Regions from separate parts of the Serratia montpellierensis genome, predicted to be linked through region 1. Evidence: predicted binding sites of a transcription regulator. Region 1 holds the regulator's gene; each other region holds the start of a gene.
What was found. Region 1 encodes LexA, which represses DNA repair genes until DNA is damaged. Its sites were predicted from a motif close to TNCTGTATGTACATACAGNA; they were not measured.

Region 1 (5,744 bases):
CTTCAGCGGGTGGCTCGGCGTGTAGATTTGCACGTTGGGGCCGATCAGCGTGTTGTCGCCGATGGTGATGGTATTGCAATCGAGGAACACCGCATTGACATTGATAAAACAGTTCTTGCCGATACGAACATGCTGCCCATAGTCGCACCAGAATGGCGTTTCAATCCAGCTCGCCTCGCCCCAGGCGCCGAACAGCTCACCGAGCAGGCGGTTTTTTTCGTCCGCCTGATGCGAATCCAGCTCGCCCAGGCTTTTGGTTAACGCTCTGGCCCGATGGTACATAGCAATCAGTTCTTCATCGCGGCTGTTGTACTCCAGGCCGCTTAACAGCTTCTCTCTTTCCGTCATCACACAAGGCTCCTGCTCATAGCGGGGTGAAACGCGTTATACCGCCCTCGCCCGCCGCTCTCCAGCGCTAAAACCGGCAATGTTGATTTGCCGCCCGGCGGAGGGGAAAAGTTGTGATGCATCTCTCTTTTAGCGACCTCGACGCGCTTTTCCCTGCGCTATCCTCAGGGGAAAAGGGGGCAACTCTCGGCGATTCGCCGTAATCATGGTAAAATCGGCTTTTTTACGTACCGGGATATTTGCGATGAACTCAACCACCCAGGAAAAGCTGTTGGCACAGGCGGAACGCCTCTGCCAGCAACGCAATGTGCGATTGACGCCGCAACGGCTGGAAGTGCTGCGTCTGATGACTCAGCAACCCGGTGCAATCAGCGCTTATGACCTGCTCGATCTGCTGCGCGTCGCCGAACCGCAGGCCAAGCCGCCGACGGTATACCGCGCGCTGGATTTTCTGCTGGAGCAAGGGTTTATCCATCGAGTGGAATCGGCCAACAGTTACGTGCTGTGCCACCATTTCGAACAGCCGATGCACACGTCCGCACTGTTTATCTGCGACCGCTGCGGCCAGGTGACCGAACGCACGACAGAAGGCGTAGAGGAAACGCTGCAGAAACTGGCGCAGGAAGCCGGATTTGCGCTGCGGCACAGCGTGGTGGAAGCACACGGTCTGTGCGCCGGCTGCGTGGAGGTTGAGGCGTGCGACAGCAAGCATGACTGCGCCGAACACGATCACAGCATCGCCATCAAGAAGAAGTAATACGAAGTCAGGTACCTCCCTGTACCTGCGGCCGGGGCGCCAGAGGATGAGAGCGACGCCGGCCTGCGCTGGGTAAGCCGCCTTCAATGGCGGCCCTGCAGATTACCAGCGGTGTTTGGTGTGATCTTCCCAGGCTTTCACCTCTTTCTCGGCCGCCTCTTTCTGGTAACCGTAGCGCTCCTGGATTTTGCCGACCAGCTGTTCGCGTTTCCCTTCGATGACCGTCAGATCGTCATCGGTCAGCTTGCCCCATTTTTCCTTCACTTTGCCTTTAAGCTGCTTCCAGTTACCGTCGGCTTGATCTTTATTCATAGTCTCTCCGTTAACCTGTGGTGAATCAGTGATCCCTGTCGCCGGCCGGGGTTAACCAGAAATTTTTCTGACCGATACCCCCTTCACCTTAAGGAATACCGTTCCCCTTTATTCTCCAGCCACATGATTCATTCTAGTTGAACATGGAAATAAAAAAGCCAAACATCAGAATAAAAAACCATTAAAAAACAAAATAAAAATAAAAAACGCCAACAAACAACGAACTAAGCCGGGAAAAACCAGGCTGAAAACATGTAAGCAAACATGAACCAAAACATAAGGGAAATTAATAATTAACCCAGCAAAGCGTCCGGTTTAGCGAGCGGCAAACCAGCTGCCGCGCACCTGATGGCGGTGCCAAATCCAACCCAGCGCCACGCCGCGCAACGTCAGAAACACCGCCAGCGCCAGCCAAAGCCCGTGGTTGCCAAGCAGCGGCACGCTGAACAGCGCCACGCCATATCCTGCCGCGGCCACCGCCATGCTGTTACGCATCTCGGCGCCGCGCGTGGCGCCGATAAACATGCCGTCCAGCAAATAGCACCACACCCCGACCAGCGGCAGAATGACCTGCCACGGTAAATAGTGGGCGGCCAACGCACGCAGCTCCGGTAAGGAGGTCAACGCCGCCACGATCTGCTGGCCTGGTGTATGCCATCACCGGCCGAAGGCCAACGCGACCAACCCCGCCTGCCTGCAGGCCGCGTGCCACACCTTACGCAGTTGGCTGTCGTCCCGGGCACCGTAGGCGTGGCCCGAATGGGCCTCCACCGCATAAGCGAAGCCGTCGAGCGCATAGGCGGTAAACGTCAGCAGGTTCATCAACACCGCGTTAACCGCCACCACGTCGCTCCCCAGGCGAGCGCCGAAAATGGTCAGCGATGCGAAGCACAGTTGCAGCAACAGTGAACGCAACATGATGTCGCGGTTAAGCGCCAGCAGCCGACGCAGATCGCCACGCCAGGCCTGACGCAGCATCGGCAGGGTGATACCGCGCAGGCGCATTACCCGCCACGCCAGCCACAGGCCAAGCAAGAACGTGGCATATTCGGCGATGGCGGTTGCCGCCGCCGCCCCTCGCACGTTCCAGCCCAGGCCCATCACCAGCCAGATATCCAGCACGATGTTCAGCAGGTTGCCGACGATCAGCAGGATCACCGGCGCCCGCACGTACTGCACGCCGAGCAGCCAGCCCAGCAGCACCAGATTAGCCAGCGCCGCCGGCGCACTCAGCCAGCGGATTTCAAGAAAACGCCGCGCCTGTTCCAGCACCTCGCCATTACCACCGACGATCCGCAGCGCCAGTTCGATCAGCGGGTAGCGCAGCAGGACGATCGCCGCCCCGGCCAGCAGCGCCAGCAGCAGCGGCTGCATAAAGGCGCGCGCCAGCGCCTGCGGGTTCTGTGCCCCCAGCGCCTGCGCCGCCAGGCCGGTGGTGCTCATGCGCAGGAACAACAGCAGCATGAACAGGAAGCTGGTCGCCACCGCGCCGATCGCGACGCCCCCCAGATAGATCGGGCTGTCGAGGTGGCCGATCACCGCGGTGTCCACCAGCCCGAGCAGCGGTACGGTGATATTGGAGAAAATCATCGGCAAAGCCAGGCGCCACAGGGCTTTATCGGTGTCGCTGGTGAAGACGGAAATCAAGCGCATGATGAAATGTTCCCGTAGCAGTGGCGAAGGACAAGGTCAGAAACAAAAACGCCCCAGAACAGGGGCGATTGATACAAGGGGTGGCACTGAGGGTGCGGCGATTAGATCCAGTCGCCGTTGCGTATCACGCCGACCGCCAGCCCTTCGATAGTGAAATTCTGCTGGCGCAGATCGACCACGATCGGTTGGAATTCGTTGTTCTCCGGCAGCAACTCGACCACGTTGCCGTGTTTTTTCAGGCGTTTGACCGTCACTTCGTCTTCGATGCGTGCCACCACGACCTGGCCGTTGCGCACGTCTTGCGTTTTGTGCACCGCCAGCAGATCGCCGTCCAGAATGCCGATGTCGCGCATCGACATGCCGTTCACCCGCAGCAGGAAATCGGCGCTCGGCTTAAACAGGGAAGGATCCACCTGGTAGTGCCCTTCGATGTGCTGCTGCGCCAACAGCGGCTCGCCGGCGGCGACGCGGCCGATCAGCGGCAGCCCCTCTTCTTCTTCCATCAGCAGGCGGATACCGCGCGACGCACCGGAGACGATTTCGATCACGCCTTTGCGTGCCAGCGCCTTCAGGTGCTCTTCGGCGGCGTTAGGCGAACGGAACCCCAGACGCATCGCGATCTCGGCACGCGTTGGCGGCATGCCCGTTTGCGAAATATGATCGCGAATCAGATCGTAGACCTCTTGCTGTCTGGTAGTTAGTGCTTTCATTCCGCCCCCTGTTTGTTTATACAGTCTTGCTGTGAGTATATACAGGTAAGCGCGGATTGGGAACCGAAGAATAAATAAAAATCAGTCAGTAGGCGCCTTTCGTCAGCCAAAATGCTGCCACAAGACCGTGCCCCAAACGAACAGCGCCAGTACGATCGCCAGCGACACCGCCGCCGACCCCATGTCCTTGGCCCGTCCGGACAGCTCATGGTGTTCGCTGCCGATGCGATCCACCACCGCCTCGATCGCGCTGTTCAGGATCTCGACGATCATCACCAGCGCTACCGATCCGATCAATAAAATGCGCGCTATCGCACCCACATCCAGCCAGACTGCCAGTATGATAGCCAAGAGGGTGACCACCAGTTCCTGTCGGAACGCCGCCTCGTGTTGCCAGGCGGCGGAAAGCCCTTTATAGGAATAGCCGGCGGCCTTGATGATGCGGGTCAGTCCGGTTGCTTGGTTTGCCATGTTTTCGTGCCTTTCTCAGAGGTCGGTCATAATAACAAGAGTCTAGAACAGTCCGCGCTGACGGCTCTCGGTTTTCGAACACCACAGATCTGCTACCCGGTTTCTGGTATGCTTGCGGCGCATTGCTAACAAGAGGCTTCACGTTGTTTATGTCAGGTTGGCGTAAAATTTATTATAAAATATTGAATTTACCACTTAAATTGTTGGTAAGAAGTAAGGTCATCCCTTCAGATCCGGTTACCGAGCTAGGGTTGGATCCCTCACGGCCGATTTTGTATGTTTTACCTTACAATTCCAAGGCGGATTTGCTGACGCTGCGCACCCAGTGCCTGGCGCAGGATCTGCCCGATCCGCTCAACTCGCTGGAGATCGACGGCACCGTGCTGCCGAGCTACGTGTTCATTCACGACGGCCCGCGCGTGTTCCGCTACTACACCCCGAAAGAAGAGTCGGTAAAGCTGTTCCACGACTATCTGGATCTGCATCGCAGCAATCCGGATCTCGACATTCAGATGCTTCCGGTTTCGGTCATGTTCGGCCGCTCGCCGGGCCGCGAAGGCCACGGCACGCCGCACCTGCGTCTGTTGAACGGCGTGCAGAAATTCTTCGCCGTGCTGTGGCTCGGCCGCGACAGCTTCGTGCGTTTCTCCAACACCGTTTCGCTGCGCCGCATGGCGACCGAACACGGCACGGATAAAACCATCGCGCAGAAACTGGCGCGCGTGGCACGCATGCACTTCTCGCGTCAGCGCCTGGCCGCGGTAGGCCCGAGCCTGCCGGCCCGTCAGGATCTGTTCAACAAGCTGTTGGCGTCCAAAGCGATCGAAAAAGCGGTCGAGGACGAAGCGCGCAGCAAGAAGATCTCGCACGAGAAGGCCCAACAGAACGCCATCGCGCTGATGGAAGAGATCGCCGCCGATTTCTCCTACGAAACCGTGCGCCTGTCCGACCGCGTGCTGAGCTGGACCTGGAACCGGCTGTATCAGGGCATCAACGTCACCAACGCCGAACGCGTGCGCCAGCTGGCGCAGGACGGCCACGAGATCGTCTACGTGCCCTGCCACCGCAGCCACATGGATTATCTGCTGCTGTCCTACGTGCTGTATCACCAGGGCCTGGTGCCGCCGCACATCGCCGCCGGCATCAACCTCAACTTCTGGCCGGCGGGTCCGATCTTCCGCCGCCTGGGCGCGTTCTTCATCCGCCGCACCTTCAAGGGCAACAAGCTGTACTCGACGGTGTTCCGCGAATACCTCGGCGAGCTGTTCACCCGCGGTTACTCGGTGGAATACTTCGTGGAAGGCGGCCGTTCCCGCACCGGGCGTCTGCTGGAGCCGAAGACCGGCACCCTGTCGATGACCATTCAGGCGATGCTGCGCGGCGGTGCCCGTCCGATCACGCTGGTGCCGATCTACATCGGCTACGAGCACGTGATGGAAGTGGGCACCTATGCCAAAGAGCTGCGTGGCGCCACCAAGGAAAAAGAGAGCCTG
Region 2 (5,744 bases), on a different contig from region 1:
GCCTGTTGATACGTCATGTGTTCCCCTTGTTAGCGACGTAACCGAATCGGCTAAGTCTACCTGCAGTTGGCGAAACTCGCCCACCGTTTTCTTCATTCCCGCTGTGCTACAAGCTTAGCCGAATTCGCCGAAATCAACTGCTTAACGACGTCCGGGCACTATCATTGAAGAAATCACGTTATCCGTTTAGTCAGAGGCCGCCATGATTCGACTGATTATCTTATTGCTGGGCGCACAGGCGCTGCACGGCCAGCGCCGCCTGCTGCTGCTTTTCGGTTGGCTGTGGATAGCCGCAGGGGCGCTGATGTTGTTCGACATACTGCAGGATGGCCGCTCGGTGCTGGCGCTGGATGCGCTGGCGGTCATCCTGGCGCTGGAGGGGCTGGTGGCGATATCCGCCGCGCTGGTGATCGGCTCTTCGGCCAGCAGGCCGGTGTTGCTGAAAGGGCTGGGCTTCGTGTTTATGGCCTTTTTAATGTTGGACGTGCCTGCAGACGATAACATCGTCGCCACCGTGGTATTTGGCAGCGCGCTGCTGCTTGACGGTGCCGTGCGCATCGCCTCCTCCACGGTGATTCAACACAGTCGATGGAAAGCCGTGGCGCTGGCGGGCGGCGGCGAGATCCTGCTTTCGTTGATGATTTTTGTCGGCTGGCCGGCGCCGCATCGGATGACGGTGCCCTTTTGCCTCGGCGTGATGATGGTGCTTTCCGGCTGGGCGTTATTGCGTATCGCCCGGAGACTGACAAACTTCTCTCTGAATCAGCACCCCACGCGGCAGCCGCCGCACCCGGCGGATGAGGCTGTGCCGCTCACGGTGTACGTCTGGACACCGATTGGTGCGGCTAAAGATCCACGCCGGCGTTACATCGTCGACCGATATATCGCGGCGGTCGATGGCGGTGGCAATATCTCCACCGGTCATGCCGCCCTGGCGCTCGCGCCGGATGTGTATATCAGTCACTACCCGCTCAACGACATCAGCCATTCCGTTCAGGATTTCCGCCAGTTGTTGCATGCCGGCGAACAGAACAACGTCGACGGGCGTTTTCTGCCCGACCTGTCGGGCGAGATCGCCGCCTGGTGCCCCCCGGACAAGAAAATTCAGTTCTATCGCTATAACCCGGCGGCGCTGCGCGCATTCTGGCTGCATTATCGGCAAGACGCCACCTACAATCTGACCCGGCGTAACTGCTCCACCACGGTCATCGGCGCGCTCGACAGCGCGCTGGAGGGCGTGCTGGGCGATAAACATCTGTGGCGCCGTTTTCTGTTACTGGTGCTGGATCCCAATCTATGGATGCTGGCGGTACTGCGTAGCCGTGGCGAAAGCATGACCTGGACACCGGGGTTAGTGCTGGACTATGCGCGCATGTTGCAACAGGTCACCGAGCGCCAACACCAACGCTGGTGGCTAAAGTTACGCGAGATGTGGAACATCCTTCGCTTTGGCAAAAGCCAAACGCGCAGGCAAAGATTTTAGTCTCGCCGCCGGCGATGATAGAGTGTCGGCACATTCATCCGCGCCGGCAGGAGTTAACCGCTAATGGCTTATTCGCAACGCATTGAAACCGCAATTTTTGATATGGACGGCTTGTTGATCGACTCGGAACCGCTGTGGCTGCAGGCCGAGCTGGATATCTTCGGTGCGCTGGGTTTGGATCTGTCCGACCGTCACAAGCTACCGGACACGTTGGGGCTGCGCATCGATCTGGTGGTGAAGATGTGGTACCAGGCGATGCCCTGGCAAGGGGTTTCGCTCGATGAGGTGTCGGCACGGATTATCGAACGCGCCATCGAACTGGTGCACGAGACGCGCCCGCTGCTGCCGGGCGTTCGGCAGGCGCTGGAGCTGTGCCGCAGTCAGGGGCTGAACATCGGTCTCGCCTCCGCCTCACCGCTGCACATGCAGCAGCAGGTGCTGAAGATGTTCGATCTTGAAGGTTACTTCGATCAATTGGTTTCCGCCGAATACCTGCCGTACAGCAAACCGCACCCCGAGGTCTACCTGATTGCCGCCGAGCGCCTGGGCAGCGATCCGCTGCGCTGCATCACGCTGGAAGACTCCTTTAACGGCATGATTTCCACCAAGGCCGCGCGCATGCGTTCCATCGTGATCCCGGCCGCCGAATACCGCCACGATCCGCGCTGGGCGCTGGCGGACCACAAGCTGGACACCCTGGAACAGCTCACCCCCGCCCACTTTGCCTGACCTGCGGCGCCGGCCACCGGCGCCCTGACTTTTCCGTTCTGCGTCATAAAAGGGATCCGTGCCGCAAAACAAACGAAACAGCGTTTCATTATTATTGAATCGGCATGCTGTTGTTATTATGCTGGGTGGCAGGGAAAGCGACGGTCCGCGAAACGTTGTCACTGCCACGCAGCGCTCTTCGCGGCCGCCGCTTCCTCCCGCCGCTGCGTACTGAAAACCGCCCTTATTTCTCTCCGTTCCGCACAGCCCATTGCCCGCTTTTTGTTCACGCCCGTCAAAAGCGATGATTTGTTACGTATTGCCGTAACAAGCCGTTGTAAAACCGGGAAAAATAAACAATTGGTTACAGGGTAACTGCTTCCACTACTGGGAATTTTCCCATATACTGGATAAATTAACAGTTTACCAGCCGGAATCGCAACAGCATGACTGCGGAAGGACATCTCATTTTCTCTGTCGCTTGCGCGATCTTCGCCAAGAAGGCGGAAGTCACGCCAGAGCTGGCTACCGGCGACTGGTGGCACATCATACCCGCCGCGCTGCTGACCTCGCTGCTGCCGGACATCGATCATCCCAAGTCGGTACTGGGCCAGCGTCTGCGCTGGATTGCCCTGCCCATCGCCCGCGCCTTCGGCCACCGCGGCTTCACCCACAGCCTGCTGGCGATCGCCGGCGGCATGGCGCTGTTCCAGCTGGACGTGCCGCGCAGCTGGCCGATCCCGGCCGACGCGCTGCACGCCATGATCATCGGTTACTTCAGCCATCTGCTGGCCGATATGCTCACTCCCGCCGGCGTTCCGCTGCTGTGGCCATGCCGCTGGCGTTTTCGCCTGCCGCTGCTCAACTCGCAAAAAGGCAACCAGCTGGAGCGCGTGCTGTGCCTGTGCCTGGTGGCGTTTGCCATCTGTTGGCAAGGTGATTTCACCCTGCCGGTGCAATCCTATGTCGAGCAAATCAGAAATATCAGACTCTGATCACAAAAACCCGCTCAACCCATCACCTTCATGTATATAAAACAAACAAAAACACACAAAAAGCTATATCAAATTCCATTTGGATATAAGTAGGCCACTCGGCAAACTGTTACGATATTTACATCGCGACATACGTGATGCGTAGTCGTTTTTATAAGAAAGATTATTGGAGACATTGGGGATGAATCTTCCGCTCGTGATTAACGTGCTGGTGTTTGTCGCGCTCCTGTTGCTGTTGGCGCAAACCCGCCACAAGCAATGGAGCCTGGCGAAAAAAGTGCTGGTCGGCCTGGTGGTCGGCGTGGTGTTCGGCCTGGGCCTGCAGCTGGTGTACGGCTCCGACAACCCGGTGCTGAAAGAATCCATCAGCTGGTTCAACATCGTCGGCAACGGCTATGTGCAACTGCTGCAAATGATCGTCATGCCGCTGGTGTTCGCCTCGATCCTGAGCGCGGTGGCCAAGCTGCATAACGCCTCTTCTCTGGGCAAAATCAGCGTCCTGACTATCGGCACGCTGCTGTTCACCACGCTGATCTCGGCGCTGGTGGGCGTGCTGGTCACCAACCTGTTCGGCCTGACCGCCGAAGGCCTGGTGCAGGGCGCGCAGGAAAGCGCGCGTCTGACGGCGATCCAGACCAACTACGTGGGTAAACTGGCCGATCTGACCGTGCCGCAGATGGTGCTGTCGTTCATCCCGAAAAACCCGTTCGCCGATCTGACCGGCGCCAGCCCGACGTCTATCATTAGCGTGGTGATTTTCGCCACCTTCCTCGGCGTGGCGTCGCTGCAGCTGCTGAAAGACGACAAGCCGAAAGGCGAACGCGTGCTGGTGGCTATCGACACCCTGCAGGCCTGGGTAATGAAGCTGGTGCGTCTGGTCATGAAGCTGACGCCTTACGGCGTGCTGGCGCTGATGACCAAAGTGGTCGCTGGTTCCAACATTCACGACATCGTCAAGCTCGGCAGCTTCGTGGTGGCCTCGTACATCGGCCTGGCCATCATGTTCGTGGTACACGCGGTCCTGCTGGCCTTCACCGGCGTTAACCCGATGAAGTTCTTCCGCAAAGTGTGGCCGGTGATCACCTTCGCCTTCACCAGCCGCTCCAGCGCCGCCAGCATTCCATTGAACGTGGAAGCGCAGACCCGTCGTCTGGGCGTGCCGGAATCCATCGCCAGCTTCTCGGCGTCGTTCGGTGCCACCATCGGCCAGAACGGCTGTGCGGGCCTCTACCCGGCGATGCTGGCGGTGATGGTTGCGCCGACCGTCGGCATCAACCCGCTGGACCCGGTGTGGATCGCCACCCTGGTTGGCATCGTCACCATCAGCTCCGCCGGTGTGGCGGGCGTGGGCGGCGGCGCCACCTTCGCCGCGCTGATCGTACTGCCGGCGATGGGCCTGCCGGTGACGCTGGTCGCGCTGCTGATCTCGGTCGAACCCCTGATCGACATGGGCCGTACCGCGCTGAACGTCAACGGCTCCATGGCAGCAGGCACCATCACCAGCCAGCTGATGAAGCAAACCGACAAAGCCGTGATGGACAGCGAAGACGAAGTCGAATTGGCTCACCGCTAACGCCGTCTCAGAACGAAAAAACCGGGGATTATCCCCGGTTTTTTTATGCCCCGCGTTCGGTCGTTACGGCCGCTCGCCGTTCGCCAGCCGCCGGTTGATATCGGCGATCGCGCCCGGCAATTGCGCCAGTGTGTCTATCACATAATGCGCGCCCGCCGCGTACAGCTTATCGGCGGCCGCCGTGCGGCGCTGCTCTATTTCTCCTGCCGCCATTTGACGGTACTCCGACCAGGTAGCGCCGAACTCGTTGCCGGACAGCGCCAGCCCGATGCTCCACATCCCGGCGTTCAGCCCTTCGGCAATGCCCGGCACCGCGTCATCCACCTTCACGCAGTGCGCCACCGCATCGATGCCCAGCGCGATGACGTTCTGCAATGCCATCCACGGCCCCGGTCGGCCGCCGGCCGCAAGATCGTCAGTGGCGACCCAATAATCCGGCGCATAGCCGCGCTGCGCGGCGGCAGGCACCAGCACCTCCATCACCGCACGCGGATAGCCGGAGCAGGAACCGATTTTGATGCCCTGTTCACGCAGAGCGGCGATCGCCTGCGGCACGCCCTCAATGGGATCGGCGAAATCGATCACTTTGGCGATTTGCAGCGGCATAAACGCCTGATACAGCGCGTCGATGTCTTGATGGCTCATCGAGCGGCCCAGCTTCTGCCGCCAGCGTGCGTCGACCGCCGGCAGTTTGCCCAGCGCCTCGATGTGCTGCCATTTGCCGAGCCCCATCGGAATGCGCGCCTCCGCCAGGCTGATGTCGATATCGAAGGTTTGCTTGAACGCCTCGACAAAAATCTGCGTTGGCGCAAAGGAGCCGAAGTCCACCGTGGTGCCGGCCCAGTCGAGGATCACTGCGTTGATCTGTTTCATGGTCAATCCTTATTGATTCCAGTACATCGCCTGCCCGACGGCCGCCAGCAAGCGTTCGATATCCTGCGGATAAATTTCCCCGATGTTGCCGATGCGGAAGCAGTCGCTCTGC
Region 3 (5,744 bases), on a different contig from region 1:
AATCTTCATACTCGCGCTGTGATTTAATGGCACTGCCTAATTGTGCGCTGAATGCAATTGCTGTAATAACAGGAATTAGTGATAAATATTTCATTTTTGGTAAAAAATAAACAATGGGAATCGAAATTAAAACAAGACACGCTGAGAAGGAAACCAAAGTCCTGGGGAATAGCGGAGCATCTTTAAGAAATATGGTTGGCCCCATCAGTGAAACTAAAAATATAAATAGGGAAATAACCCAATAAAGACTGAATGATAATATAGATTTTTTCTTATGGCGATTTGCAAACAACATGAAAATCAAGCCAGCAATAACTGGAATCAAAAAATAAATATAAACTGGGCCATGGAAATATGATAGCGCCATGTTTTTTAATGAACTAAGCGTAGAGGCTAAATGCTCTAGCCCTTCAGTATTAGCTGATATGATCTCTGCGCGTGAATTACTTTTTGCAGCAAAGAATAACATGTAAACCATGTAAAAAGAGACGAATAAAGCCGTTTTGTTAAGTATTATTTTTATAATGTCAGTAGCTTTACAGTCATTTTTTACTGCTGCGATCATTACGTCTACAGCAAGTAAACCAATAAATACATTTGCACATGGTTGGTATATGGTTAAAGATAGTACGCCAGCGAACAGTTTTACTAAAGTTTGTCTTGTAGGATTACTGGCTGTATAGGTATAAGCCATAACCGCTAGGAAAAAAGCGATGGACATGCCTAAAGAGTCATATCTGTAAGCGATATTTTGCAGCATGAATGGATTGAAAATTAGAAGAGCCGCAACTAATTTGTGTGAAGGAACTTCTAACCTCCATAAATGATCGCTAAGTAAAAGCGATGCCCCACCGATAAACAAGCAGGAAGCAATCATAGTATAGGGGTATAGATCAAGGTTATAGTGGCCACTGGCGGATAAAACTTTCATGAGAATATCTGCAACAGGCCGACCTAATCCTCTCCATCCATACTGACCAGTTATGGCTCTATCTAGATCATCCCTATAAAAAATACCAGCTTGGATTAATGGATAAATAAAAAGAAGAGCAATCCCTGAGTAAAGGAGCAGTGCTTTTTTGTCGATTTTACAAAACATTTTAATTCTCATCTCACTTCTTTATTATATAGCGTGGGCGACGTTTGGTTTCAATGTATATTCTACCAATATATTCCCCAAGCACTCCGATTCCTATAAGCTGTACACCGCCAAGGAAAAGAATGGAAACAATAATTGAAGGGTAGCCAGCTACCGGGTTTCCCCAAATAACCTTATCTATGATCATCCATGCGCCATACATGAAGGAAATTGCAGCAACAAAAAATCCAATGTAAGCCCAAACACGAAGAGGGAAGGTGGAAAAGCTTGTAATTCCCTCTATTGCCAAATTCCAAAGCTTCCAGCCATTAAATTTGCTGGTTCCTGCGACTCGCTCGGCTCTAGAGTATTCAACAATTTCAACATTTCCGCCAACCCAGCTAAGGATACCTTTCATAAATAGGTTTCTCTCTGGAAGTAATTTAATGCTTTCTACCACTTCCCTGGTCATCAGCCTAAAATCACCTACATTCTCTTCTATGGCCGGTTTACTTATTTTATTGTGTACTCGATAAAACCATTCTGCTGTTTTTCTCTTCATTCGGCCATCGCATTGCCTATCCATACGTTTAGCCAACACCACGTCTGCACCATCTTGCCACTTATTCAATAATAGTGGGATAACATCAATTGGATCTTGAAGGTCAACGTCAATTGGGATAATAGCATCGCCGGTAGCGGCTTCCAAACCAGCAAATAATGCAGGTTCTTTCCCGAAATTCCTGGAAAAATTTATCGATTTAACATTTTGATCATCATTAGATAAGGAAGACAGTATTTCTTCCGTTCTATCTGAGCTACCATCGTTGACGAAAACGATCTCTACATCTATATGCTGAAAAGGTTTAAACTGACGCACAGATTGGTAGAATAGAGGAATTGCTTCTTCCTCGTTGAATACGGGAACTACAAGTGAAATTTTCATTTATCTTCCCTGAAGACAACTAACTTAGAATAAATGAAGCCACAGATTAGGCTGATCACTGAAAAAGTAACGAGAGTTACAATTGGGTTTGCATGTAGCGTATCTGCTGCCCAACCGACAGAGAATGCCATACCTCCCATAAACAACACATACACCATATAGCGGTAAGTTGTAGCTTGTGCCTTGAACGTCCACTTGGCGTTAGCAAAGAACGAAACGGTTACAGCGATGCCAAAAGCGACAACATTTGAAACTGATTGTGAGAAACCGCTAAAGAGCATGAGCCCAAAAACAGCCCAGTGAGCCAGGGTATTCATTACCCCTACAGATGCATAACGTATAAAAGTATTCAATGCGTAAAATTCTTAAATGTTGGTTTGCCATATTCTGCCATCGCATGATATTGATGGCAAAATTTTCTAGCCCATCAAGATGATAAGTAAGCACAATCACTATCGTTGGGGCATGGTGACATACTGTAGTAACAACGTATGACTCCCAGCACGCCGTCCGTCAGCGTTGCCTCACGCCACCTGATAGTTGGGTTCTGGCGCTCCTCTCAGACTGATATCTCAAGGGATAATGTCGCGATAAACATCGGCATAGTGTTCTACTTGTGGACGCGAAAACGCGCTGAAGGTCGAACTTCGATCGTGAGTTGTAGCCTGGAGGGAACTCGGCCATTCATCGAAACTATCTTTCTTTACCGATCAATATCCTACCTTTCTAACAAAAATCCGAACTTTCCCCCGTCAAAATCTTGCGCATATACTGTATAAAAACACAGTAACAAGGCAACATTATGACTTTCTTTTATCCAACACCAAACCCAACCAAGCTCAAAATCCCGCTTTTCGCCGACAAGGTGCCGGCGGGGTTTCCCAGTCCTGCAGCAGATTACGTCAGTTCGCGCATCGATCTGAACGAGTACTGCATCAGCCATCCCAATGCGACCTATTTTCTCTATGCGACAGGTGATTCCATGCTTGAGGCCGGGATCACTGAGGGCTCTATGCTTGTTGTTGACCGCAGCATCAGCCCAGCCCATGGAGATATTGTTATTGCCAGCATAGCCGGCGAGTTCACCGTGAAGCGTCTCTGTTTGCATCCTCGCGCGCAATTGGAACCCATGAACCCGAAGTATGAGCCGATCCTGCTTCATGATGGCGGTGACGATCTGGAGGTGATGGGCGTTGTTGTGTCTTCGATAACGAGGCTCAAGTGATGTACGCGCTTGCTGATGTGAACAGCTTCTACGCGAGCTGCGAAACGTTGTGGCGCCCAGATCTGCGAGGGCGTCCTGTCGTCGTTCTGTCGAATAATGACGGATGCGTCGTAGCCAGGAGCAAGGAAGCGAAGGCGTTAGGGTTAAAGATGGGAGAACCCTATTTCAAAATTAAGCGGGAATTTGAGCGCGCAGGGGGCATCGCGTTCAGCAGCAACTATGAGCTATACGCCGACATGTCTCAGCGTGTGATGGCTGTTTTAGAAGAGATGGCGCCACGCGTAGAAGTGTATTCAATTGACGAAAGTTTTCTTGATCTGACTGGAGTTCGTAACTGCATTGATCTGGATACTTTCGGCCGCCAGGTGAGGGCCAAGGTACTGCGCAACACTGGGCTAACTGTAGGCGTTGGCATTGCCCAAACCAAGACGTTAGCCAAGCTGGCAAACTTCGCGGCGAAGAAGTGGGACAAGACTGGCGGAGTAGTGGATCTGTCCAATGAAGGGCGCCAGCGCAAATTGATGGGCCTCGTGCCTGTCGATGAGGTCTGGGGTATCGGACGCCGGATATCGAAAAAGCTCAACATGATGGGTATAGAAACGGCACTCCAACTGGCCGATGCAAGCACTACGATGATCCGCAAGCATTTCAGCGTTGTGATAGAGCGAACCGTCCGCGAGCTACGTGGTCAGCCTTGTCTCGAGCTGGAGGAGTTTGCGCCGACAAAACAACAGATCATCTGCAGCCGCAGCTTCGGAGATCGGATCACCGAGTATGACCAGATGCATCAGGCTATTTGCATGTACGCGACGCGTGCAGCGGAGAAGTTGAGGGAGGAGCATCAGTATTGCCGGCATGTCAGCGCGTGGCTCAAAACCAGCCCATTTGCCATCAATGAGGAATACTATGACAACACCGCAAGCATAAAACTGAGCACGCCAACGCAGGATACTCGGGACATTATCGCTGCGGCTATGCGTTGCCTGGATGCGGTTTGGCAACCTGGCCATCGATATCAGAAAGGCGGGGTGATGCTGCAGGATTTTTACAGTCAAGGTGTGGCTCAGTTGGGGTTGTTCGATGAGTACAAGCCACGGCATAACAGCGAGCAACTGATGGGGGTGCTTGATCGGATCAATAACTCGGGAAGGGCAAAACTGTGGTTTGCAGGACAAGGGGCGCATCAGGTGTGGTCAATGAAGCGTGAGCTACTGTCGCCGGCATACACGACACGGCTGAGTGATCTGCCACGTGCGCGAGTATATTAGCGTTTGTGATTGAGAGTTTTAGTACCTAAATTATTCCGAATTGCTCCGAGGGTTCTGGTAACTATCTGAAATTAAAAGCATGGAATGCAAGGTATAGCAAGGGATTGCAAAGGCTGAAAGGTTGATAAGGCATTGTTAAAAAAGGATATTTTCATTCTTTTTCGTATAAAGGAATCGTATTCGGTCTTTTTTTGTGTGATTGATTTATAAGTAAATTCCTCTTAATCCGCAAGCAACAATCTCCGCTCCTCTTTTCGAGTCACAGCCACCAACCCGATCTCCATCCTTATTCCCCACCCGCACATATCGCTAATTTAGCCGCACCAAAAGTCATTACGTCATGTATGGCGCTGATAAGCTCCGGTCATTGCTCCCATCACCGGTTAAGCGAGAGCGGCATTATGGGGAATATCAAGATATTAGGCGTTGTAGTTGTAAAAGGACACCTGCGTTGAACGATCGGCTGAGTCGGTTGAAGAGGGCGTTGCCCGGCTATCTCGAGGCGTGGCGTGAGGGGATTTTACCCTCTGACTGGGGGCAGGTGGCTAATCCTGAAGTGGTTGCCGCCCTGTTGGCGGAGTGGGAGGCGCTAAGCGAATTGGCGTCTCGGTTCGAAACCGCCACTGAAACTCCCTCCGAACCGGCTGCATTTTGGCAGGCGCGTGCCGAGCAGATGGCGCAGCGCAATCGCGAACTCAGTGCCCAACTGGCGACGCCAGTCCGTTTGCCCGGCGCGCGGGTGGCATTCTTTGGCTATGTGAAAACGGCGGTGATGGACGCCAGGCAGGTGAGGGCGGCGATTCGTGATGCCGGTTTTCTCATCGATACTGATGATATAAACGACAACGTACCGTCATGACCGCTGTCCTGTAACGTATGAGAATAAGCGCGAGCGAATAATGTCGCCTCTGTGATACGGAGCAAGGTTCAATTCATCCAGTCAATTTGTTAGGATCGTCTGACCTACATGACTATTGGTGCAGTACATTGAAAATCAAAGCGTTGTTATTTGTTGCGTTGGCCGCATTGGCCGGCTGCAGCCAGGAGGGAACCTCAATGAATCAGCCCGCAAATGAGAAAGGCGGCCAAACGGAAGTGTTGCTGGTAAACAGCGCGCTGGTGGACTGCGTGGGCGTCGGCCCGATGAAGTGCATGCAGGTGCGTCGCTCCGCGCAGCAGCCGTGGGAGTTGTTCTATACCGGCATCGAGGGTTTCACCTTCGAACCG
Region 4 (5,744 bases), on a different contig from region 1:
CCTTGAGTAGCCGGAATGAAACCGTGGTTTTCAGCAGAATTCTAGCGCTAATCGGCAACGATAGCCAACGCGTTAATTCGCTATATAATTGTCTATACAGCGTTTTTAGACGCCGCGTATTCTGGTAAACCATGATAAACATCGCTTGCGCGGACGAATTGACCGGAATCACGCAAATGACACTCTTATCGCGTTTTTATGCCGGATCCGCTACCTTATGCGGGCAGTTCAGCCCCTTTGTAAGGAAATTTATGCGTAATCGTACCCTGGCCGATCTCGACCGCGTGGTGGCGTTAGGCGGCGGACATGGCCTGGGCCGTGTGATGTCGGCCCTGTCGTCCTTAGGCTCCCGCCTGACCGGCATCGTCACCACCACCGACAACGGCGGTTCCACCGGCCGTATCCGCCGTTCGGAAGGCGGCATTGCCTGGGGCGATACCCGTAACTGTCTCAACCAGCTGATCACCGAACCGAGCGTCGCCTCGGCGATGTTCGAATACCGCTTCAGCGGCAACGGCGAACTGGCCGGCCACAACCTCGGCAACCTGATGCTGAAAGCGCTGGATCACCTGAGCGTGCGCCCGCTGGAAGCGATCAACCTGGTACGCAGCCTGTTGAAGGTGGACGCGGCGCTGATCCCGATGTCGGAGCAGCCGGTGGATTTGATGGCGCACGATCACGAAGGCAACCATGTTTACGGTGAAGTGAATGTCGACCAGCTGACCCATATGCCGCAGGAGTTGATGCTGTCGCCGCCGGTCAACGCCACGCGCGAAGCGCTGGACGCCATCGCACAGGCCGACGTGATCCTGATCGGGCCGGGCAGTTTCCTCACCAGCCTGATGCCGCTGCTGCTGCTGGACGATCTCACCCAGGCGCTGCGCCGCAGCAGCGCCAGCATGATCTATATTGGCAACCTCGGCCGCGAGCTGAGCGTGGCCGCCGCGGCGCTGTCGTTAAAGGATAAGCTGACGCTGATGGAAGAGAAGATCGGCCGCCGGATGATCGATGCGCTGATCGTCGGCCCGGCGGTGGACGCCAGTGAAGTGCAGGATCGGGTGGTGATTCAGCAACCGCTGGAAGCGAGCGACATCCCCTACCGCCACGATCGCCAGCTGCTGCGCCAGGCGCTGGATCACGCGCTGGTGGAGCTGGCCGCGCGCCGCTAACCGAATTTAACCGTCTCGCCCGCGCAGCCAGGGATTATCGCTGGCTGGGGCGGGATGGCTGATCATATCGATATACAGATCTTCCACCTCTTTACGCGCCCAGGGCGTGCGACGCAAAAACTTCAGGCTGGACTTGATGCTCGGATCGCTGAGGAAGCAGTTGATGCGAATGCGCGCGCCCAGTTCGGACCAACCGTAGTGATCCACCAGTTTATTCAGCAGTTGCTCCAGCGTTACGCCGTGCAGCGGGTCTTTAGACTGGTGTTGGCTCATGTTCGGTACTCTTCGTGGTCAAATCGGGCCGCACACCATAACAGCTTTGGCGCGGCCGACAAGGAATTTTGACGCCCGCGGCGCGGGCGCCGTCCAACGGTCAGGAAATCGCGATGAACTGCTCGCGCAGCTGGTGGATCTCGTCGCGCAGCGCAGCCGCCTGTTCGAACTCCAGGTTTTGCGCGTGGGTGTACATTTGCGCCTCCAGATCGCGGATTTTCTGATCGAGCGCTTTCGGCGTAAGGTTCTGAAGCTGAGCGCCGCCGTCCACCGCCTTGCCCTTGCCTTTGCTCTTGGCGCGGTTGACCGGCTGGCCGATCTGCAGAATATCGCCGATCTTCTTGTTCAGCCCCTGCGGCACGATGCCGTTGGCTTCGTTGTAGGCCTGCTGCTTGGCACGACGCCGCTCGGTTTCACCGATCGCCTTGGCCATCGAATCGGTGATGCGATCGCCATACAGGATCGCCTTGCCGTTCAGGTTACGCGCCGCGCGGCCGATGGTCTGGATCAGCGAACGCTCGGAACGCAGGAAGCCTTCCTTGTCGGCGTCCAGAATCGCCACCAGCGACACCTCAGGCATGTCGAGCCCCTCACGCAACAGGTTGATGCCCACCAGCACGTCGAACTCGCCCAGACGCAGGTCACGGATGATTTCGACCCGTTCCACGGTATCGATATCCGAGTGCAGGTAGCGCACGCGCTCGCCATGCTCTTCCAGGTATTCGGTCAGGTCTTCCGCCATGCGTTTGGTCAGGGTGGTCACCAGCACGCGCTCGTTGATCGCCGCACGCTTGCGGATCTCGGAGAGCAGATCGTCCACCTGGGTGCCCACCGGCCGCACTTCCACGATCGGATCCAGCAGCCCGGTCGGGCGCACCACCTGATCGATCAGATCGCCACCGGATTTCTCCAGCTCATATTTGCCCGGCGTCGCGGAAACGTAGATGGTCTGCGGCGCCAGCGCCTCGAACTCCTCGAAGCGCAAGGGGCGGTTGTCCAACGCCGACGGCAGGCGGAAGCCGTACTCCACCAGCGTTTCCTTACGCGCGCGGTCCCCCTTGAACATCGCGCCGATCTGCGGAATGGTGACGTGGGATTCGTCGACCACCAGCAGGCCGTCCGCCGGCAGGTAGTCGAACAGCGTCGGCGGCGGCTCGCCCTCGGCGCGCCCGGACAGATAGCGCGAGTAGTTTTCGATGCCCGAGCAGTAACCCAGCTCGTTCATCATCTCCAGATCGAACTGGGTGCGCTGCGTCAGGCGCTGCTCTTCCAGCAGCTTGTTGTTGGCCAGCAGCACCTTGCGGCGGTCCGCCAGATCGACCTTGATCTCTTCCATCGCCTGCATGATCCGCTCACGCGGCGTCACGTAGTGCGATTTCGGGTAGATGGTAAAACGCGGCACCACCTGCTCAATCTGCCCGGTCAGCGGATCGAACAGCGACAGCCGCTCCACTTCCTCGTCGAACAGCTCGACGCGCAGCGCCAGCTCGTCCGATTCCGCCGGGAAGATATCGATCACCTCGCCGCGCACGCGGAAGGTGGCGCGTTGGAAAGCCTGATCGTTGCGGGAATACTGCAGCTCCGCCAGGCGGCGCAAAATGGATCGCTGATCGATGATCATGCCCTGGGTCAGGTGCAGCATCATCTTCAGGTAAAGATCCGGATCGCCCAGGCCGTAGATCGCCGACACCGACGCCACCACCACCACGTCGCGCCGTTCCAGCAGCGCCTTGGTGGCGGAAAGACGCATCTGCTCGATGTGTTCGTTCACCGAAGCGTCTTTTTCAATGAAGGTGTCGGAGCTGGGCACGTAGGCTTCCGGCTGGTAGTAGTCGTAGTAGGAGACGAAGTACTCCACCGCATTCTCCGGGAAAAACGCTTTCATCTCGCCGTACAGCTGTGCCGCCAGCGTCTTGTTCGGCGCCATCACCATGGTCGGTCGATTCAGATCGGCTATCACGTTGGCGATGGTGAACGTCTTGCCCGAACCGGTGACTCCCAGCAACGTCTGGTGCGCCAGGCCGTCTTCCAGCCCCTCTTCCAGCTTGCGGATGGCTTCCGGCTGATCGCCGGCCGGTTTGAACTCGGAATGCAGTTTGAAAAGTTTACTCATTGCTCGGCTACCCTGTGGAGATGCGCGCGCTCAGGCGGCCAGCCGGCTCTGCGCCGGATATGGCCCCTAATTATGGAAAGTGTCGGCGATTTGCGCCAGTGCCCATGATACTGGATATAAAACCAGCTTCAAGCGGATTCGTCGCCGCGATCGATGCGGCGGCAACGCCCCTGCACCGTGGCGTTACAGCCCGGTGACATTTTTATTGTCAATAACAGATTTATCCCCAGAACTTGCCGCGAATTAACTTATTGATAGCACGGCGTCGAAAAATCATACATAGAGGCCTGATCAATACCCCTGCGTCTTGATTTTAATTAAATTATTGATATTTAATAATATTAATAAAAAGACGAGAATGCGGACAAAGCGAACAGAACCCGCGTCGGCTCTCGCTTTACAGCGTTTTTCTAAATCTAATGCACAAGGTTATCCACAGGAATAGTGGATAACTCTCACCGCCCCGCCCGGGGCGGGAGTTACAGAAAGAAAGCTTTTCGCCCTTTACACTCGCCAAAATGCCTTTTTTAGTTATTTTTTCATAAAAATATCGCTTTGTTTATGCCGATTAATACTAAAAATCCCCATTGCCAAAATCGCATCGGCCCCTTTCTCGCGGATCGCTCTTGACGGCGGCGCAATGCCTTGCACCATGCCCTCACCGAAGAGCACCACAAGAGTGCAAAAAACGTCCGGGTTAACTTCCCCGCGTATTTTCAGGCTGTCACGGCAGCGCGCGTCAGGCCTGACCGGCGGTTAACAAGGCGATAACAATCCCCCGTTTTCACCCGGTGGCAAAATTGGCCTGGGAGTTGCTTTATCTTCCTGCGTATAAATGCGGTGCGGCAGCATGATGCGCTGTCTGCCGCTTCGTGTAACCCTTGCGGCGCTATCGCCCGTAAAAGCGCAAGAACGACACCAAGTCGTCACAAGCGTCGTTTTTAACGACATATTGACTGTCATTCCGTCCACCGCAGGCCTTGCTCTGGCTCATCGGACGGACGGCATTTTGTTCCAGACATGGCCACACTCGGGAAATTCGCCGCGCATGCGGCCTTTGCAGTCCCCCACCAACGAGTGAAACGAGCGTCTATGAGGAGAATGCCAAATGCTGAGCCTGAGGTCGGTCAATCAATTTTACGGGCAGAACCATACCCTGTGGGACATCAACCTGGAGCTGCCGCGCGGTCAGTGCACCGTGCTGCTTGGGCGCAACGGCGTGGGCAAGACCACGCTGGTCAACTGCATCATGGGGCATGTGCCGGTGGTGAGCGGCAGCATGACCTGGCTGCCGGCGGATCAGCCGCCGCAAAACCTGCTGCTGCAGCCGATGGAACGCCGCGCCGCGCTGGGCATCAGCCACGTGCCCCAGGGGCGGCAGCTTTTCTCACAGCTGAGCGTAGAAGAGAATCTCCAGGTGGCACAAATGGCCGGGCGCGGCGCCCCTCGCCGCATTCCGCCGCTGATCTACAGCCTGTTCCCCCATTTGCGCCAGATGCGCGCTCGCCGCGCCGGCGATCTGTGCGTGGGCGCCCAACGCCAGCTGGCGATTGGTCGGGCGCTGGCTCAGGAGCCGGCGCTGCTGATCCTCGACGAACCGACCTCGGGCGTCCCCCCTTCAATCGCCGCCGATATCGGCAACGTGATCCGCAGGCTCAACGATGAATTGGGCATGACCATTTTATTGGTGGAGCATCAGCTGCCGTTCGTGCGTCGGGTGGCGGATCGTTTCTGTCTGTTAGACAGGGGGCGCACGGTGGCGCACGGCGCGCTGGCGCAGCTGGATGAGGCGCTGATCGGCGCCGGGCTGGCAGGGCAAGAAGAAGGATGAGGGAGAGAAGCCCCCCTCATTGAGCGTTTATAGCAGGCTGATGTCCAGATACTCCCCCAACGGCGCCCGTTCGGCCTGCGGCAGATGCGGGATTTCGCCCAGCAGCGGCGCAGGCAGCATGCGGCGCAGCGTGGCCAGGTATTCCTGATGCCGCCGCCCCGGCGGCGTCACGTCGTTGGCGATCCAACCGGCCAGCGTCAACCCCGCCTGTTGCACCGCCTGCGCCGTCAGCACTGCGTGGTTGATGCAGCCCAGTTTAATGCCCACCACCAGGATCACCGGCAATTGTTCCTGCTGCACCCAGTCGGCGAAAGTGTACTCCGCCGACAGCGGGGTAAACCACCCGCCGGCGCCCTCG

Region 2: the regulator LexA is predicted to act here: its motif matches at 2,596-2,615, upstream of FUU19_RS23600 (metal-dependent hydrolase).
Region 3: the regulator LexA is predicted to act here: its motif matches at 2,794-2,813, upstream of umuD (translesion error-prone DNA polymerase V autoproteolytic subunit).
Region 4: the regulator LexA is predicted to act here: its motif matches at 3,664-3,683, upstream of uvrB (excinuclease ABC subunit UvrB).

The regions. Positions count from the first base shown of each region.
Region 1 covers NZ_VOSN01000021.1:252,374-258,117, forward strand. The annotation lists gene FUU19_RS21815 (sugar O-acetyltransferase) at 1-348, opposite strand, end outside; gene zur (zinc uptake transcriptional repressor Zur) at 593-1,105, shown strand; gene FUU19_RS21825 (CsbD family protein) at 1,208-1,417, opposite strand; partial or broken gene dinF (MATE family efflux transporter DinF) at 1,733-3,070, opposite strand; gene lexA (transcriptional repressor LexA) at 3,172-3,780, opposite strand; gene FUU19_RS21840 (diacylglycerol kinase) at 3,883-4,251, opposite strand; gene plsB (glycerol-3-phosphate 1-O-acyltransferase PlsB) at 4,401-5,744, shown strand, end outside.
Region 2 covers NZ_VOSN01000022.1:282,699-288,442, reverse strand. The annotation lists gene FUU19_RS23615 (YniB family protein) at 1-17, opposite strand, end outside; gene FUU19_RS23610 (HdeD family acid-resistance protein) at 203-1,483, shown strand; gene hxpB (hexitol phosphatase HxpB) at 1,547-2,212, shown strand; gene FUU19_RS23600 (metal-dependent hydrolase) at 2,638-3,186, shown strand; gene FUU19_RS23595 (L-cystine transporter) at 3,368-4,759, shown strand; gene phnX (phosphonoacetaldehyde hydrolase) at 4,823-5,632, opposite strand; gene phnW (2-aminoethylphosphonate--pyruvate transaminase) at 5,642-5,744, opposite strand, start outside.
Region 3 covers NZ_VOSN01000022.1:98,148-103,891, forward strand. The annotation lists gene FUU19_RS22655 (glucosyltransferase domain-containing protein) at 1-1,111, opposite strand, end outside; gene FUU19_RS22660 (glycosyltransferase family 2 protein) at 1,113-2,024, opposite strand; gene FUU19_RS22665 (GtrA family protein) at 2,021-2,377, opposite strand; gene umuD (translesion error-prone DNA polymerase V autoproteolytic subunit) at 2,827-3,249, shown strand; gene umuC (translesion error-prone DNA polymerase V subunit UmuC) at 3,249-4,517, shown strand; gene FUU19_RS22680 (hypothetical protein) at 4,969-5,376, shown strand; gene FUU19_RS22685 (DUF4377 domain-containing protein) at 5,505-5,744, shown strand, end outside.
Region 4 covers NZ_VOSN01000005.1:652,592-658,335, forward strand. The annotation lists gene yvcK (uridine diphosphate-N-acetylglucosamine-binding protein YvcK) at 252-1,169, shown strand; gene FUU19_RS08525 (VF530 family protein) at 1,176-1,442, opposite strand; gene uvrB (excinuclease ABC subunit UvrB) at 1,543-3,555, opposite strand; gene FUU19_RS24670 (hypothetical protein) at 4,087-4,209, opposite strand; gene FUU19_RS08535 (ATP-binding cassette domain-containing protein) at 4,664-5,386, shown strand; gene bioD (dethiobiotin synthase) at 5,414-5,744, opposite strand, start outside.